One region of the Streptomyces sp. NPDC017529 genome, then DNA from elsewhere that is predicted to be linked to it. Evidence: riboswitches for the same ligand, from Rfam matches in the RefSeq annotation. Region 1 holds a riboswitch; each other region holds the start of a gene.

Region 1 (5,990 bases):
GACACCGGGCTGCTCGCCACCGGGGTGGAGGAACTGCTGCGCTACGACGGCCCGGTCGAGCTGGCCACCTGGCGCTTCGCCACTGAGGACCTCACCATCGGCGGGCAGCGGATCGCCGCGGGCGACCCCGTCCTGGTCGTGTTGGCCGCCGCCGACCGCGACCCGGAACGCTTCTCCGGGCCCGACGTCCTGGACCTGTCCCGCCGCGACAACCAGCACCTCGGGTACGGCCACGGCATCCACTACTGCCTGGGCGCGCCGCTGGCCCGCCTCGAAGGGCAGACCGCGATAGCGACCCTGCTGACCCGGCTGCCGGATCTCCGGCTTGCCACGGAACCGGATGATGTGCGCTGGCGCGGCGGACTCATCATGCGCGGCCTGCGGGCCCTGCCGGTGGAGTTCACACCGGTACGGAAGTGATGCCGCGTCAGGCCGTGACCTGAGCGTGATCTCCGCTACACCGGCTTGTGACGAGCGGGCGGTGCCGCTACCTTCAACCGATCGAAAGGCCGGGGCGGGCGGCGAGGGGCTGAAAAGCCGTGAAACCGACGACTCCGTCCTCTCGAAGACAACTCAACCGCCGCTCGAAAGGCAACCGCATGCGCTCCGGGACCGGCCGACACCGTCGCCCCCGTCAGGCTCCGGCCATCTTCGTCACGGCGGGAGCCGTCGGCGGCGCCCTCGCCATGCCCCTGCTCGCCGCGAGCGACGCGCAGGCCGCCGACGCCGCCACGTGGGACCGCGTCGCCCAGTGCGAGAGCGGCGGCGTCTGGAGCGCCAACTCGGGCAACGGGTTCTACGGCGGCCTCCAGTTGACCCAGGAGATGTGGGACGGCAACGGCGGCTCGTCCTACGCGTCGCGCCCCGACCTGGCCAGCCGCTCGCAGCAGATAGCCGTGGCCGAGTCGATCCTCGCCGCGCGCGGCCCGGACGTGTGGCCGAGCTGCGCGGTCAACGCGGGCCTCAGAAAGGGCGGCCAGGGCCCGGACGTCGACCCGGGCGGCACGCCCACGCCGACGCCTTCCCCCTCGTCTCCCTCGGCCCCTTCTTCCCCTTCTTCCCCTTCCTCCCCGTCCGCTCCCGCGACGCCGTCCCCCTCGACCGGTTCCGGCACACCGGCTTCGCCGGCCGGGCCTCCGGCGAAGACCCCGGAGCCGAAGCCGTCGCCGACCGGCGCGGGCGGCGGCCAGGACCCGTCCCGTACGCCGGACCCGTCCGGTACGGGCGGTACACAGGACCCGGCGCGGCCCGCCGACCCGGCAGGGCCGGACGACGGCGCCTCCAGCGGCCCCGCCGTGCCCCCGGGCCAGGGCAAGCACCGCGGCGACGCGGAAGGCGGGCGGGAGCCCGGCAAGGGCACCGGTGGCGCGGGGGACGCGGACCGGTCCGGCGGGGGGCACCCCTCGCGGGGCGGCGACGCGCACCGTACGGACCCGGGTGCGCCGGGCGGCTACACCGTGCGGCCGGGTGACAGCCTGTCAGTCATCGCGGAGGACCGCGGAGTCGACGGGGGCTGGCCGGCGCTCTACGAGGCCAACAAAGGTGTCATCGGGGGCGATCCCGACCTTATTCGCCCTGGCCAGCGCCTCGACCTCGAACGCTGATCAAGGTATTTCGTACGCATTTGCCCGCTTTGGTGAAAGTGAGACATGGATCTCGTTCGGGACGGCGCCGCCCCTACCGTCCGTTGTTTCCAAACCTGCGACGACCTGCGGAAATGTGATGATCCTGTGATGTCTGGGGACCAACTGGCCTCAGATGTAGGGGTTTGAACCGGCGGGGTGTTCCTGTTTACCGTCTTCATCGCTCGCCAAAGCGGGCCCTTGGACCACACGCCGAATCCTGCCGGTGGTCGGAGGTCACTCGTCGCGACAGCGCCGAAGGCAGGAGCGGGGGACCCAAGGTAAGTGCCGGCCCCGCCCGTGAGAACGGGTGACCGGCTTGGGGTGAAGCCGCGTGGGAACACGCGGCCGGGCGACTCACAGCCCGAACCCGACAGCTCACCTCGTAGGCGTCGGTGAGGAAACCAACCATGCTGAACACCAAGGGCAAGCACCGCCGTCCCTCCAAGGCCGTCCGCGCCGTCACCCTGGCGGGCGTCGCCGGTGCTGCTGTGGCCGTCCCGCTCATGGGCGCCACCTCTGCCTCCGCCGCCAACAACTGGGACGCGGTCGCCCAGTGCGAGTCCGGCGGCAACTGGTCGATCAACACGGGCAACGGCTACTACGGTGGCCTGCAGTTCACCAACTCCAGCTGGGCCGCCGCCGGCGGCACCAAGTACGCCCCGCGCGCCGACCTGGCCAGCAAGAGCCAGCAGATCGCCGCGGCCGAGCGCCTGCTCGCCATCCAGGGCCCGGGTGCCTGGACCTGCGCCGGCGGCCACCTGGGCAAGGGCAACTCGAACGCCCAGGCCGAGGGCGGCTCGGGCAGCTCCACCAAGTCCCACAAGTCCCACAAGTCCTACTCCGCGCCGCAGCACTCCTCGCGGTCCGAGGCCCGCAAGCAGGGCGAGGACCTGGCCCGCAAGACCCCGGCCCCCCAGAAGTCGACGCCGAAGTCGAACCCCAAGGGCAACTACACCGTCAAGTCCGGTGACACCCTCGCCAAGATCGCCGCTTCCCACGGCACCAACTGGAAGTCGGTCTACGAGAACAACAAGTCCGTCATCGGCGGTAACCCCAACCTGATCTTCCCGGGTCAGAAGCTGGCCGTCTGAGCCCGCTGACCCCCTGAAGGACCCCGGGTGACCGAGTCGCTCCGTACGTACGGCGGTACGCGCGGGCCCGGCACCCCGGGGGCCGGACGTCCCGGGAACCCGCTCTTCCCGTGAGACAGCCCCGCCACGGCGCGTCGTCCCCCAACGCGCCGCGGCGGGGCTTCTCCGTTTCCGGCGAGCCGCCCCGGCCGGCCGCCCCCGCCCCCCCCACGTGGCGGTTTTTCCCGTTGAGCGAACAATGTGCCCGTACGTCCCGTGAACAGGGGCTTTGCGGGTGTTTTCGTCCCACGGAGCGGGCTGGCGGCAAGCGGAGGCCGCTGAGGCCGTTAGGCTCGTGCTGCAGAACTCCAGACACCCATGAAGGAGACAACGTGCCGTCCATCGACGTCGTCGTAGCTCGCGAGATTCTCGACTCGCGAGGCAATCCCACGGTCGAGGTCGAGGTCGGCCTCGACGACGGCAGCACCGGCCGTGCCGCCGTCCCGTCCGGCGCCTCCACCGGCGCCTTCGAGGCCATCGAGCTGCGCGACGGTGACCCGGCCCGCTACCAGGGCAAGGGCGTGGAGAAGGCCGTCCTCGCGGTCATCGAGCAGATCGGCCCGGAGCTGGTCGGCTACGACGCCACCGAGCAGCGCCTGATCGACCAGGCCATGTTCGACCTGGACGCCACGGACAACAAGGGCTCGCTCGGCGCCAACGCCATCCTGGGCGTCTCCCTCGCCGTCGCGCACGCCGCCTCCGAGGCCAGCGACCTCCCGCTGTTCCGCTACCTCGGCGGCCCGAACGCCCACGTGCTGCCGGTCCCGATGATGAACATCCTGAACGGCGGCTCGCACGCCGACTCGAACGTGGACATCCAGGAGTTCATGATCGCCCCGATCGGCGCGGAGTCCTTCTCCGAGGCCCTGCGCTGGGGCGCCGAGGTCTACCACACCCTCAAGAAGGTCCTCAAGAGCAAGGGCCTGGCCACCGGCCTGGGCGACGAGGGCGGCTTCGCCCCGAACCTCGGCTCCAACCGCGAGGCCCTGGACCTGATCCTCGAAGCGATCAAGGAAGCCGGCTACACCCCCGGCCAGGACATCGCGCTCGCGCTCGACGTCGCCGCCTCCGAGTTCTACAAGGACGGCGTCTACGAGTTCGAGGGCCGGCAGCGCACCGCCGAGCAGATGACCGCGTACTACGCGGAGCTGGTCGAGGCCTACCCGCTGGTCTCCATCGAGGACCCGCTGTTCGAGGACGACTGGGCCGGCTGGAACGTCATCACCGAGCGCCTGGGCGCCAAGGTGCAGCTGGTCGGCGACGACCTGTTCGTCACCAACCCGGAGCGCCTGGCCCGCGGCATCGAGGAGAACTCGGCCAACGCCCTGCTGGTCAAGGTCAACCAGATCGGCTCGCTGACCGAGACCCTGGACGCCGTCGAGCTGGCCCAGCGCAACGGCTTCAAGTGCATGATGTCGCACCGCTCCGGCGAGACCGAGGACGTCACCATCGCCGACCTGGCCGTCGCCACCAACTGCGGCCAGATCAAGACCGGTGCCCCGGCCCGCTCCGAGCGCGTCGCCAAGTACAACCAGCTGCTGCGCATCGAGGAGATCCTCGACGACGCCGCGGTCTACGCCGGCCGCAGCGCCTTCCCGCGGTTCCGCTTCGCGGACCGGTAAGCACGGCAAGGGCCGGCATCGCGGGGCCGCGGGCCGGCCCCGGCAGCTCGAATACGTACGTCCCCGGCGGCGGTCCCGTACCGTTGCCGGGGACGTACGTGGTTCGGGCCGCGCCGGCCCGTGCCCAGGGATCCCAGGGGAGGCGACGTGCCCGCGGAACGGTTCTCCACCGCGACCCGGCTCAAAGCACTCGGCGAACAGGCCGCCGCCCGCGTCCAGCGCGCCCGCCCGCCCCGCCGCGCCCGCCTGACCGGCCGCGCCGCGCTGCTCGCGCTGGTCATGTGCTCGCTGGTCGTCGCCCTCGCCTACCCGACGCGCCAGTACATCTCGCAGCGCTCCGAGATCGCCGACCAGCGCCGCCAGGCGATCGAGGCCCAGCGGCGCGCCGACGAGCTGCGCGACGAGAAGGCCCGCTGGCAGGACCCCGAGTACGTACGCCAGCAGGCCCGGCTGCACCTGCACTACGTCAAGCCGGGAGAGACCGGCTACATCGTCCGGGACGGCTCCGGCGCCGGCAAGCCGCGCAAGGGCCAGGGCACCGCGGAGCGCCCCTGGTACGACAACATGTGGGACGGCCTGGACGCCGCCGACAAGTAGCCTGTGCGGGGCGCGCGAGCGGCCCCGCCCGTCCGCCGGCCCGGCCCAGTACGCCCGTACGGCACCACCGACACAACCGAAAGCACCCATGTCCGTGTCTGAACACCGCATGCCCCCGCCGCAGACCGAGCGCACCGAACCCACCGAGGCGGACATCGCGGCCTTCAAGGAACAGCTCGGCCGCCCGCCGCGCGGCCTGCGCGCCATCGCGCACCGCTGCCCCTGCGGGCAGCCGGACGTCGTCGAGACCGCCCCGCGCCTGGAGGACGGCACCCCCTTCCCCACGCTCTACTACCTCACCTGCCCGCGCGCGGCCTCCGCGATCGGCACGCTGGAGGCCAACGGCGTGATGAAGGAGATGACCGAGCGGCTGGACCGGGACCCGGAGCTGGCCGCCAAGTACCGGGCCGCCCACGAGGACTACATCCGGCGCCGCGACGCCATCGAGGAGCTCAAGGGCTTCCCGAGCGCGGGCGGCATGCCGGACCGGGTCAAGTGCCTGCACGTCCTGGTCGGCCACTCCCTCGCGGCGGGCCCCGGCGTCAACCCGCTCGGCGACGAGGCGCTCGCGATGCTGCCGCAGTGGTGGCGCAAGGGCCCCTGCGTGACCCCCTGCCAGGAGCCGGGCGAAGGAGCGGGCGAGTGAAGCGCGTAGCGGCCGTCGACTGCGGTACGAACTCCATCCGGCTGCTCGTCGCCGACCTCGACCCGGCGACCGGCGAGCTGAAGGACCTGGACCGCCGGATGCGCATCGTGCGCCTGGGCCAGGGCGTGGACCGCACGGGCCGGCTGGCCCCCGAGGCCCTGGAGCGCACCTTCGAGGCCTGCCGTGAGTACGCCGGGGTGATCCGGGAGCTGGGCGCCGAAGCGGTCCGCTTCGTCGCCACCTCCGCCTCCCGCGACGCCGGGAACCGGGACGACTTCGTGCGCGGCGTGGTGGACATCCTGGGCGTCGAGCCCGAGGTGATCACCGGCGACCAGGAGGCGGAGTACTCCTTCACCGGCGCCACCAAGGA
Region 2 (5,990 bases), on a different contig from region 1:
GCAACGGACACTTCGAGCTGGTGCAGGGCGCCGGCGGCTCGCTGAACGGCACCACGAGTTTCGAGCGCACGAACTATTTCGAGACCATGCCCGCCCACGAGCTGGAGCTCGCGCTCTGGCTGGAGGCGGACCGCATGGGCTCCCTGCTGACGGCGCTGGACGAGGAGTCGCTGGAAAACCAGCGCGACGTCGTCAAGAACGAGCGCCGCCAGCGCTACGACAACGTTCCCTACGGCACGGCCTTCGAGAAGCTGACGGCCATGGCCTATCCGGAGGGGCACCCGTACCACCACACCCCCATCGGCTCGATGGCCGACCTGGACGCCGCCTCCCTGGAGGACGCGCGGGCGTTCTTCCGTACGTACTACGCGCCCAACAACGCGGTCCTGTCGGTCGTCGGCGACATCGACCCCGAGCAGACCCTCGCCTGGGTGGAGAAGTACTTCGGCTCCATCCCCGGCCACGAGGGCAAGCGGCCGCCGCGCGACGGCTCCCTCCCGGACGTCATCGGGAAGGAGCTGCGCGAGGTCGTCGCGGAGGACGTGCCCTCCCGCGCACTGATGGCCGCCTACCGCCTCCCGCAGGACGGCACCCGCGAGGCCGACGCGGCCGACCTGGCGCTGACGGTCCTGGGCGGCGGCGAGTCCTCGCGCCTGTACAACCGGCTGGTGCGCCGCGACCGTACGGCCGTGGCCGCGGGATTCGGCCTGCTGCGGCTGGCCGGCGCCCCGTCGCTCGGCTGGCTGGACGTGAAGACCTCCGGTGGCGTCGAGGTGCCGGAGATCGAGAGCGCCGTGGACGAGGAGCTGGCCCGCTTCGCGGCCGAGGGGCCCAGCCCCGAGGAGATGGAGCGCGCGCAGGCCCAGTTGGAGCGCGAGTGGCTGGACCGGCTCGCGACGGCCTCCGGGCGCGCCGACGAACTGTGCCGCTTCGCCGTCCTCTTCGGTGACCCGCAGCTCGCCCTGACCGCCGTGCAGCGCGTCCTGGAGATCACCCCGCAGGAGGTGCAGGAGGTCGCCAAGGCCCGGCTGCGCCCCGACAACCGCGCGGTGCTCGTGTACGAGCCGACCGAGCCCACCGCCGCCGAGGACAACGACGAGGAGGCGGCCCAGTGAGCGACGCCGTCAACAGCACGATGACCTTCCACCCGCAGCCGTCCGGCGGCGAGCCCAAGCCGTGGGCCTTCCCGGCCCCCGAGCGCGGGCAGCTGCCCAACGGGCTGACGGTGCTGCGCAGCCACCGCCCCGGCCAGCAGGTCGTCGCGGTCGAGATCGACATCGTCGCGCCCCTGGAGGCCGAGCCGGCCGGCCTGGACGGCGTCGCCACGATCATGGCGCGTGCCCTGTCCGAGGGCACCGACAAGCACGACGCCGAGGAGTTCGCGGCCGAGCTGGAGCGCTGCGGCGCCACGCTCGACGCGCACGCCGACCACCCCGGCGTGCGCGTCTCCTTGGAGGTGCCGGCCTCCCGGCTGGAGAAGGCGCTCGGCCTGCTCGCCGACGCCCTGCGGGCCCCGGCCTTCCCCGACGGCGAGGTCGAGCGCCTGGTGCGCAACCGCCTCGACGAGATCCCGCACGAGCTGGCCAACCCGGCCCGGCGCGCCGCGATGGCGCTGTCCAAGGAGCTGTTCCCGGCCGACTCCCGGATGTCCCGGCCGCGCCAGGGCACCGAGGAGACCGTCTCCCGTATCGACGCGGCGGCCGTCCGTGCCTTCTACGAGGCCCATGTGCGCCCCGCGACGGCCACGGCCGTCGTCGTCGGCGACCTCACCGGCGTGGACCTGGAGGCGGCCCTCGCCGACACCCTCGGCTCCTGGACGGGGTCGCCCGCGGAACCGGTGAAGGCCAGCCCGATCACCGCCGACGACACCGGCCGCGTCGTGATCGTCGACCGCCCCGGCGCCGTGCAGACCCAGCTGCTGATCGGCCGCATCGGCCCGGACCGGCACGACCGCGCCTGGCCCGCCCAGGTGGTCGGCACGTACTGCCTGGGCGGCACCCTCACCTCCCGCCTGGACCGGGTGCTGCGCGAGGAGAAGGGCTACACCTACGGGGTGCGCTCCTTCGGCCAGGTGCTGCGCTCCTCGGCGGCGGGCGACGGCGCCGCGATGCTCGCCATCAGCGGCTCGGTGGACACCGCCTCCACAGGACCGGCGCTGGAGGACCTGTGGAAGGTGCTGCGCACCCTCGCCGACGGGGGCCTGACGGACGCCGAGCGTGACGTCGCCGTGCAGAACCTCGTCGGCGTGGCGCCGCTGAAGTACGAGACCGCCGCCGCCGTCGCGGGCACCCTCGCCGACCAGGTGGAGCAGCAGCTCCCGGACGACTTCCAGGCGCAGCTGTACGCGCGGCTGGCGCAGACCGGCACGGTCGAGGCGACCGCGGCGGTTGTCAGCGCCTTCCCGGCGGACCGGCTGGTGACGGTTCTGGTGGGTGACGCCTCCGAGATCGCGGAGCCGGTCAAGGCGCTCGGCATCGGCGAGGTGACGGTCGTCGGCGGCTGACGGGTCGTGACTCCGGCGGGCTGACGGCCTGCCACGAGAAGATCCAGTGGTGCGCGCGTGCCACTGGATCTTCTTTATGTCCCAATTGCTGGGAGCGGTTGCCTGATGGCCGTGTGACGTACGGCACAAAACATCAGTTCTGTTTGCCGATTGAAAGTTGCCCCGTTTAGCGTCGATCCGACTGTCCGCCAGACCGACGCCGCAACCGCGGCACGGGCAGTCATCGCCGAGTCCCCGTACGGCGCGAGCCAGGGGAGCCGGGGACCCATGTCCCTTGGGGTGAATCGGACGCCTTCCCGGAGGTGCCCGTAGGAGACCTTCCTGCTCCGAACCCGTCAGCTAACCCGGTAGGCGAGAGGGAAGGAAAGGACACAGCCAGCCCATGGCGTTCACCCGTGCCACCGGGAAGCACCGTGGTCCGAGCCGCAGCGCGCGGACGACCCGTAACCTCGCCGGCATAGCCACGCTCGCCGCGTCCGGCGTCATCGCCTCCGTCGCCTCCCCGGCCCTCGCGGCCGGCAACCCGGACGACGCGAACGCCCACGACACCGGCTTCCACCAGGCCGTCGTCCTCGGTGACGAGCTGGCCGAGCAGATCGAGGCGCAGGCCGACGCGCAGCAGGAGGCCGCCGACGCCGCCGCCGCGCAGGCCAAGGCCGAGGCCGAAGCCCGGCAGCAGGCCGCGGAGGCCAAGCGCAAGGCCGACGCCGAGGCGAAGAAGGAGCGCGAGGCCCAGGAGCGCGCCGCCCGCGAGGCGGAGCGCAAGCGCCTGCTGACGTACGTCGCGCCCCTCGACAGCTCCTACGTCTCCACCAGCTACAAGGCGTCCAGCGGCCTGTGGTCCTCCGGCAGCCACACCGGCATCGACTTCCACGCCTCCTCCGGCACCTCCGTGCACGCCGTGGGCTCGGGCACCGTCGTCGAGGCCGGCTGGGGCGGCGCGTACGGGAACAACGTCGTCATCAAGATGAACGACGGCACCTACACCCAGTACGGCCACCTGTCGTCGATCAACGTCTCGGTCGGCCAGACCGTCACCCCGGGCCAGCAGATCGCCCTGTCGGGCAACACCGGCAACACCACCGGCGCGCACCTGCACTTCGAGGCCCGCACCTCGGCGGAGTACGGCTCGGACATCGACCCGGTCGCCTACCTGCGCTCGCACGGCGTCAACGTCTGACGCGCGCCCGCTCCCTCCGCTTGGTGCCCCGGCCGCCGCGGCCGGGGCACCGGTGTATCCGGGCCTGCCCTGGTCGCCTCGCCTTCCGCGTTCCTGGCCAAAAAATATCCATGAATTCGCCGAGGCCGCCGGATAAAGCCTGCCCGTCGAATAGAGTCGCGGAAATGCCGTCGGCCGACGGCAGGTGCGGACGATTCCAGGGGATTACGGCGGAGGCACGGACGATGCGAGGCCATATTTCCGCGCATGCGGTGTGCACGGCGATCCGCGAAGACATCGTGAGCGGCGTTCTGCCGCCGGGCAGCCGGCTGATCGAGGAACTGCTCGCCGGCCGTTACGGGGTCTCCCGCGTTCCCGTACGCGAGGCGCTGCGGACGCTGGAGTCCGAGGGCTTCGTCACCATCAGGCACCACGCCGGCGCCTGCGTGGCCACACCCACCGAGCGGGAGGCGGCCGACCTGCTGGACATCCGCGGCCTGCTGGAGCCGCTGGGCGCCGCCCGCGCCGCCGCCCGCCGCACCACCGCGCACCTCAAGGTGCTGCGCGGGGTGGTACGGCTGGGCCGTGAGCGCGTCCGGCAGGGGCAGCGCGCCGAGCTGCGTCAACTGGACGGCTGGTTCCACGAGACGCTCGCCCAGGCGTCGGGCAGCGCCAGCATGGCGGCGCTGCTCACCCAGCTGCGACGCAAGATCGACTGGATGTACGCGGTCGAGCCCCCGGTGCGCGAGGACCGGTCGTGGGAAGAGCACGGGGCGGTGCTGGACGCGGTGGCCCGCGGCGACGCGGAGCGGGCGCGCGCCCTGATGGCGGCGCACATCGAGCGCTCGCGCCCGGCGTACCGGCTGCGCCGGCCGACCGCCGCGCCGGCCGTGAGGGAACCGAAACAGTCCGTAAACACGTTGCGCGCCGGGAATTAACAAGGCCGCCGTATACAAGCGATACAGGGTTTTACCGGAAAATGCGCAGGGGTCGGACACCTGTGGACCGGTTGCCTATGGGCCGGAATGCGGGTCGGTCGCCGCGTTACGGATTCTTCGGCCGATTCCGCGATTTCGTATTCGCCGTGCCGTAAAGGCTCGGCGGGCAGTCGTGCGCGCAAGGAAAACGACCCCGCCCGGCGCCGGAAAACCGGCTACCGCGGCGGGGTCGCGCGCGCTGTGACCCGCGAAGGGGTTCAGACGGTCTCCGGGAGCTCCTCAAGGCCCTCGGCGACCAGCTTGGCGAGGCGGTCGAGCGCGGCGTCGGCGCCCTCGGCGTCGGAGGCCAGCACGATCTCCTCGCCGCCCTGGGCGCCCAGGCCCAGCACGGCCAGCATGGAGGCCGCGTTGACCGGGTTGCCGTCGGCCTTGGCGATCGTCACGGGAACCCCGGCGGCGGTGGCCGCACGGACGAAGATCGAGGCGGGGCGGGCGTGCAGACCCTCGGCCCAACCGACATTGACGCGGCGCTCAGCCATGGTGTTGCCCTTCAAGTCGTTGAGGTTGTCTAGACCAGTGTCTCATGCTGCCGGGAGTGCTCCGGCAGGCCGCGGCGGTGCTTTCCGCAGGCCGTCGGCACGCTACCGGCAGGTCACGGGCGCGCGGCCGGACCGTCCGCCATCCGGGACCCGCCATCCGGGACCGCCACCCGGGCCCCCGGCCCGTCCCAGCCTGCCCCGGCCCGTACGGCCACGCATGCCGAGCCGGTTGTCGGTGGCGGGTCGTACGCTGTCCCCCATGCAGAGCCCGTCGGACAGCGTCTACCCGGCCCACTGGGAAGCCGATGTCGTGCTGCGCGACGGCGGCACCGCGCGCATCCGCCCCATCACCCCCGACGACGCGCAGCGCCTGGTCTCGTTCTACGAACAGGTGTCGGACGAGTCGAAGTACTACCGTTTCTTCGCGCCCTACCCGCGCCTGTCCGACCGCGACGTGCACCGCTTCACCCACCACGACTACGTCGACCGGGTCGGCCTGGCGGCCACCGTGGGCGGCGAGTTCATCGCCACCGTCCGCTACGACCGCATCGACGAGCGCGGCCGCCCCGCCAAGGAGTCCGGCGCCGACCAGGCCGAGGTCGCCTTCCTGGTACAGGACGCCCACCAGGGCCGCGGCGTGGCCTCCGCGCTGCTGGAGCACATCGCCGCGGTCGCCCGCGAGCGCGGCATCCGCCGGTTCGCCGCCGAGGTGCTGCCCGCCAACTCCAAAATGATCAAGGTCTTCACGGACGCCGGGTACACCCAGCAGCGCACCTTCGAAGACGGCGTGGTGCGCCTGGAGTTCGACCTGGAGCCCACCGAGCAGTCCATGGCGGTGATGCGCGGCCGCG
Region 3 (5,990 bases), on a different contig from region 1:
CCCGCCGGGCGCGGGCGGCCACGGCACGGCCGTGTGGAAGAACCAGATCCCCGAGGTCTTCCGGTGGCTGAGCGGCGTGGTCAAGCCCTGACGGCGGGCGGCGCCCGACCGCTTCAGGGCCTCGGGGGCGAGGGGATGCGGGCGGCCGTGAGCGGGGCGTGGTACTGCCAGCCCAGTGAACGGTAGAGGGGGCGCCCTTCGGGGCTGGCCACCAGGATGCCGTGGACGGCGCCCAGCCGGACGGCGTGGGCCGTGAGGGCGCGCATCAGGAGGCTGCCCAGGCCGCGGCGGCGGTGCGCCCGCGCGGTGTTGATCTTGTCGTAGACCGCCGAGGGGGGCGCGGAGGCGTGGGTGAGCGCGGCCCGGCCCCACGCGGCCGGCTCGCCGGTGGCCGCGTCCAGGACGCGGCAGTCGATGATGCCGGTGCCGTCCTTGTCGGCCGTCTCGACCGTGTAGCCGGGCGGCGGCGCCACCGGACCGGCGGACGCCGGCAGGGCGGCCGACATCAGGAACTGGGGCTCGACGAACTCCCAGGCCGGGGGCAGGAGCGGCGCGATCTCCGCGCGCGGGGCGCAGACCTTGATCCACAGGTTGGGGACGGTGATCGAGGCGGCGAGGTCCCGCAGGAGACCGCGGTCCGCGACGGGGAGGACATAGCGGCCCGCGTGCTCCGGGAGGCCGATGTCGATGCGGAAGCCGCCGGGGACGGCGAGGGGGGCCGCGGTGCCGCGGCAGCGGGTCCAGCCGTGCACCCAGGTCCGGACGAGGTCCTGGTGGGCGGCGGGGAGGGGAGTGGAGTGCGAACCGGCCGTGTCTATAGGGGGGTTGTCTATAGGGAGGCTCATGCGGCCGATCTTACGGCGGGCCGCTGTACGGGTGGATGGGTCCGGCGGCGGCCCGTAACAGGGGGAGCGGGCCGCCGCCTTTCCTCTCGGCGGGGGCGGCCGACGACCGCCGGGGCGGAATCCGGCGGCGGTGGGGAGTCGGCCGCCTGATTGAGGACGCTAAACCTCGGCGACCCCGAAAGGGGAACGGTTGCCGGGCATTGCCCGCTTTCGGTGTTCCGGTGAGCGCGGATGACCGCGGCGGGATGCGTTCGGGAGGTGTCGGGTACGGGCTCCGACCGATGCGCCGGAAGAGGCGTACCTGAGTGCGGAGCGGTGATATGGGAGGGCTACGATCCACCACTATGGACGTAGTAACCAAGGTCTTCGTGGGCCTGCACATCATCGGCATCGCGTCGCTGCTCGGCGGCTTCCTGACCCAGATGAAGCCGATGAGCGCGGGCACCGCCCGCTTCACGCCGGCCATGCTGCACGGCGCGCTGACGATGCTGGTGACCGGCGTCGCCCTGGTCGGCCTCAACCAGGCCCAGGACCACTCGCTCGACAACGTCAAGCTGGGCGTCAAGCTCGCCGTACTCGTGGTGATCCTGGGCCTGGTCTACGTGAAGCGCGACGAGGAGAAGGTGGACAAGCCCTTCTTCCTGGCGGTGGGGCTGCTGACGGTGGTCAACATCTTCATCGCGCTGCTGTGGACGTGACCGGTTCCGGCAGATCCTGACCGGCCGCGGGGCAGTCACGCCCCGCGGCCGTGTGGGGTGTACGGGTTACGCGGGCCGTACGCTCCCGTAGATCGGCATGTAGTAGATCGACTCCACCCGCACGCTCGCGCCGGGCTTCGGGGCGTGGATCATCTTGCCGTCGCCGATGTACATACCGACATGGCTGATGTCGTTGTAGAAGAACACCAGGTCACCGGGCTTGAGGTCCTTGGTCGCCACCCGGTCGCCCGCCTTCACCTGATCCCAGGTGGTACGCGGCAGGGACACGCCCGCCGCCTTCCAGGCCGCCTGCGTCAGGCCGGAGCAGTCGTAGGAGTTCGGGCCGGTCGCGCCCCACACGTACGGCTTGCCCATCTGGGCGCGCGCGAACGCGAGGGCCTTGGCGGCCTTGCCGGAGTACGAACCGTCGTCGGTCCGGCCGCCGCCGGAGCCGCCGTCCGGTGTCCCGGAGCCGGTGCCCTGGCCCGGGCCGTCGTGCCGCTCGCGGTCCGCGCGTTCCCTGCGCTCCTTCTCGGCCTGCTTGCGCGCCAGCTCCTCGGCCTTGCGCTTGGCCTCGGCCTCCTTCTTGCGCTCCAGCTCCGCCAGCCGCGCCTTCTCCTGGGCGGTCAGCCGCGACAGCAGCTGCCGGGCCTCGGCCAGCTTGTCCTGGACGTCCTTCTTGGACTCCTTCAGGGACGTCTGCGTCTCGGTGAGCCGCTCCAGGCTCCGGGACGCCTCGGCGCGCTGCCGCCCGGCCGCGGCCTGCTGCTCCTGGTAGTCGGCGACGGCCTGCTGCTGCCTGCCGGTCAGTCGGTCCATGAGGTGGCTGCGGTCGGCGAACTGCTGCGGATTCTGCGCGAGGAGCAGCTGCGCGGTCGGGCTCAGACCGCCGGTGCGGTACTGGGCCGAGGCGTAGACGCCCAGCTCGCGCCGGGCGTCGTTCATCTTCTGGGTGCGCCGGGCGGACTCGTCCAGCAGCCGGTCGACGGTGCCGCGCTGCCGGTCGGCCCGCTCCTTGGCGCCGTTGTACTTCTGTGTCGCCACTTCGGCCTGGCGGTACAGGTCGTCGACCTTCTGCTTGACCTCTTCGACGGTCGGTGCGGGCTGCCGTGGCGCCGCCTCGGCGCTCTGCGAGAGCAGGGTGACGGAGGCGAGGGCGGCGGTGGTGAGCCCGGCGGCCGTACGGCGGCTTCCGGGCGAGGCGAGTATGCGGGGACGCGGCTTGCGGTGTGACACCAAGGCCGGCGACTCCTTCCGTGGACCGCCTACCGGGTTAGCTGTCAGGTTCGGGCGTACGGAAGGGTGCCCTACGGGCCGTACGGCCGCGGGAGAGGTCCTGGGGTGGTGCCCCGGGTGGTGCTCCGAGGCGCCTCTCGTCGTCGCCGTACCGGCCCGATTCACCTCGGTGGTACGTGTGGGTCCCCGGCTCCGGGTGCCTCGCGGCAGGGCCGGACTCGGCGGGGGCGGCCCGTGCGGACGCTGTCGACCGCGGGGACGCGGGCTGCCCGAGCGAGCACGGTAGCCAACCCGTGTGGCTCCTGTGAAGGCTGATGTTCGATATGCCCGAAACCTTTTCGTTATCTGGTCGAGTCCGGGACGTGTCTTGGGCCACTTCTGTCCGTACGGGGCCGTGGTTGCGGTGCGGTCCCGTACGGGGGCGTGCTAGCTCACACGGCCGGTTTTCCCGGTACGGGCCGGGCTGTCAGTGCGGCGGCCTAGACTCGGTGGGCGATGAGCAGCCTCTTTGACGACAGCTTCCTGGCGGACCTCGAACCCACGGGTGAGGGGCCCCCGCCGCCTCCCGAGGACGAGGACGGTCCGGCACAGGAGGAGATCCCGGCCGACCTGTTCGGCGGGCGCTTCGACGTGCCCGGCGGCCTCCCGCACGCCGTCGGCCCGGGCCGCGACCCGTACTACCGCGACGGCGCCCCCCGCCCCGCAGTGGATCCCGCCGCCCTCCTGGAGGGGCTCAACGACCAGCAGAAGGCCGCCGTGGTGCACACCGGCGGCCCGCTGCTCATCGTCGCCGGCGCCGGCTCCGGCAAGACCCGCGTCCTGACGCACCGCATCGCGCACCTGCTCGGCGCGCGCGGTGTGCACCCGGGCGAGATCCTCGCGATCACCTTCACCAACAAGGCCGCGGGCGAGATGAAGGAGCGCGTCGAGGAGCTGGTGGGCCCCCGGGCGAATGCCATGTGGGTCTCCACCTTCCACAGCGCGTGCGTGCGCATCCTGCGCCGCGAGTCCAAGAAGCTGGGCTTCACCTCGTCCTTCTCGATCTACGACGCGGCCGACTCCAAGCGCCTGATGGCCCTGGTCTGCCGCGACCTGGACCTCGATCCCAAGCGGTTCCCGCCCAAGTCCTTCAGCGCCAAGGTCTCCAACCTCAAGAACGAGCTCATCGACGAGGAGACCTTCGCGGACCAGGCGGCTGACGGGTTTGAGAAGTCCGTCGCCGAGGCGTACCGGATGTACCAGGCCCGGCTGCGCGAGGCCAACGCCCTGGACTTCGACGACATCATCATGACCACCGTCAACCTGCTCCAGGCGTTCCCCGATGTCGCCGACCACTACCGCCGCCGCTTCCGGCATGTCCTCGTGGACGAGTACCAGGACACCAACCACGCCCAGTACACCCTGGTGCGGGAGCTGGTGGGACCGGCCGAGACCGCCGGCGAGCTGTGCGTGGTCGGTGACGCGGACCAGTCGATCTACGCGTTCCGCGGCGCCACGATCCGTAACATCCTCCAGTTCGAGGAGGACTACCCGGACGCCACGACGATCATGCTGGAGCAGAACTACCGCTCCTCCCAGACGATCCTCAGCGCCGCCAACGCCGTCATCGAGCGCAACGAGAACCGCCGCCCCAAGAACCTGTGGACGGACGCCGGCGAAGGCCCCCGCATCACCGGGTACGTCGCCGACACCGAGCACGACGAGGCGCAGTTCGTCGCCGACGAGATCGACCGGCTGACCGACGCGGGCGACGCCAAGGCGGGCGACGTCGCGGTCTTCTACCGCACCAACGCCCAGTCCCGCGTCTTCGAAGAGATCTTCATCCGCGTCGGCCTGCCCTACAAGGTCGTCGGCGGCGTGCGCTTCTACGAGCGCAAGGAGGTCCGCGACGTCCTCGCGTACCTGCGCGTCCTCGCCAACCCGGAGGACACCGTCCCGCTGCGCCGCATTCTGAACGTGCCCAAGCGCGGCATCGGCGACCGCGCCGAAGCCATGATCGACGCGCTGTCCGCCCGCGAGAAGATCACCTTCCCGCAGGCGCTGCGCCGCGTCGACGAGGCGTACGGCATGGCCGCGCGCTCCGCCAACGCCGTCAAGCGCTTCAACACGCTCATGGAAGAGCTGCGCACCATCGTCGAATCCGGCGCGGGCCCCGCCACCGTCCTGGAAGCGGTCCTGGAGCGCACGGGCTATCTGGCCGAGCTCCAGGCATCCACCGACCCGCAGGACGAGACCCGCATCGAGAACCTCCAGGAACTGGCCGCCGTCGCCCTGGAATTCGAGCAGGACCGCGGCGAAGAGAACCCGGGCACCCTCGCCGACTTCCTGGAGCAGGTCGCGCTGGTCGCCGACTCCGACCAGATCCCGGACGAGGACGAGGAAGGCTCCGGCGTCATCACGCTCATGACGCTGCACACCGCCAAGGGCCTGGAATTCCCCACCGTCTTCCTGACGGGCATGGAGGACGGCGTCTTCCCGCACATGCGCGCGCTCGGCCAGACCAAGGAGCTGGAGGAGGAGCGGCGCCTGGCGTACGTGGGCATCACGCGCGCCCGCGAGCGGCTCTTCGTGACCCGCTCGACGATGCGCAGCGCCTGGGGCCAGCCGTCCTACAACCCGCCGTCGCGCTTCCTGGAGGAGATCCCGGAGCAGTACGTCGACTGGCGGCGCACGGGCCCCGCGACGCCCTCCGCCTCCATGGGCGCGCTGACGGGCACGGGTGGCGGCGGCTTCGGCTCGGGGCTGTCCTCGTCGCGTACGAAGGCCGGGCCGAGCGGCTTCGCGACCCGGCGCGCCAAGGACCGCGAGGTGGTCTCGCTGGCGGTCGGCGACCGCGTCACGCACGACAGCTTCGGGCTGGGCTCGGTCGTCGCGGTCAAGGGCAGCGGCGACAACGCGGAGGCGACGATCGACTTCGGCGGCGAGAAGCCGAAGCGGCTGCTGCTGCGTTACGCGCCGGTGGAGAAGCTCTGACGGAGCGCCGCTGAACCGAAACCGTCCGGCGCCCTGGGGGCGCCGGACGGATTGGCCGTCTGCTGGGCCGGTCAGTTCGGGTTCAGGCCGTGGCTGCGCAGCCACGGCAGCGGGTCGACCGCCGAGCCGCCGCCGGGCCGCACCTCGAAGTGCAGGTGGGGGCCCGTGGAGTTGCCGGAGCTGCCCGAGTAGGCGATCTGGTCGCCGGCCTTGACCTGGCCCGACCGGATCTTGGTGC

The links. Region 1 has a riboswitch for cyclic di-AMP ahead of ACH4K4_RS23840 (transglycosylase family protein). Riboswitches for the same ligand answer to the same signal wherever they lie in the genome.
Region 2: another riboswitch for cyclic di-AMP. It lies ahead of ACH4K4_RS29265 (M23 family metallopeptidase); the one in region 1 lies ahead of ACH4K4_RS23840 (transglycosylase family protein).
Region 3: another riboswitch for cyclic di-AMP. It lies ahead of ACH4K4_RS10690 (NlpC/P60 family protein); the one in region 1 lies ahead of ACH4K4_RS23840 (transglycosylase family protein).

What each region holds. Positions count from the first base shown of each region.
Region 1 is NZ_JBIRJY010000009.1:187,597-193,586, forward strand. It holds gene ACH4K4_RS23830 (cytochrome P450) at 1-420, shown strand, start outside; gene ACH4K4_RS23835 (transglycosylase family protein) at 600-1,604, shown strand; cyclic di-AMP (ydaO/yuaA leader) riboswitch at 1,824-2,029, shown strand; gene ACH4K4_RS23840 (transglycosylase family protein) at 2,033-2,716, shown strand; gene eno (phosphopyruvate hydratase) at 3,088-4,377, shown strand; gene ACH4K4_RS23850 (septum formation initiator family protein) at 4,525-4,974, shown strand; gene ACH4K4_RS23855 (DUF501 domain-containing protein) at 5,063-5,620, shown strand; gene ACH4K4_RS23860 (exopolyphosphatase) at 5,617-5,990, shown strand, end outside.
Region 2 is NZ_JBIRJY010000014.1:119,467-125,456, forward strand. It holds gene ACH4K4_RS29255 (M16 family metallopeptidase) at 1-1,115, shown strand, start outside; gene ACH4K4_RS29260 (M16 family metallopeptidase) at 1,136-2,503, shown strand; cyclic di-AMP (ydaO/yuaA leader) riboswitch at 2,718-2,872, shown strand; gene ACH4K4_RS29265 (M23 family metallopeptidase) at 2,886-3,683, shown strand; gene ACH4K4_RS29270 (GntR family transcriptional regulator) at 3,908-4,600, shown strand; gene ACH4K4_RS29275 (HPr family phosphocarrier protein) at 4,858-5,139, opposite strand; gene ACH4K4_RS29280 (GNAT family N-acetyltransferase) at 5,399-5,990, shown strand, end outside.
Region 3 is NZ_JBIRJY010000004.1:5,209-11,198, forward strand. It holds gene ACH4K4_RS10675 (alpha/beta hydrolase) at 1-91, shown strand, start outside; gene ACH4K4_RS10680 (GNAT family N-acetyltransferase) at 114-845, opposite strand; gene ACH4K4_RS10685 (hypothetical protein) at 1,190-1,543, shown strand; gene ACH4K4_RS10690 (NlpC/P60 family protein) at 1,610-2,782, opposite strand; cyclic di-AMP (ydaO/yuaA leader) riboswitch at 2,790-3,013, opposite strand; gene pcrA (DNA helicase PcrA) at 3,275-5,752, shown strand; gene ACH4K4_RS10700 (peptidoglycan DD-metalloendopeptidase family protein) at 5,824-5,990, opposite strand, start outside.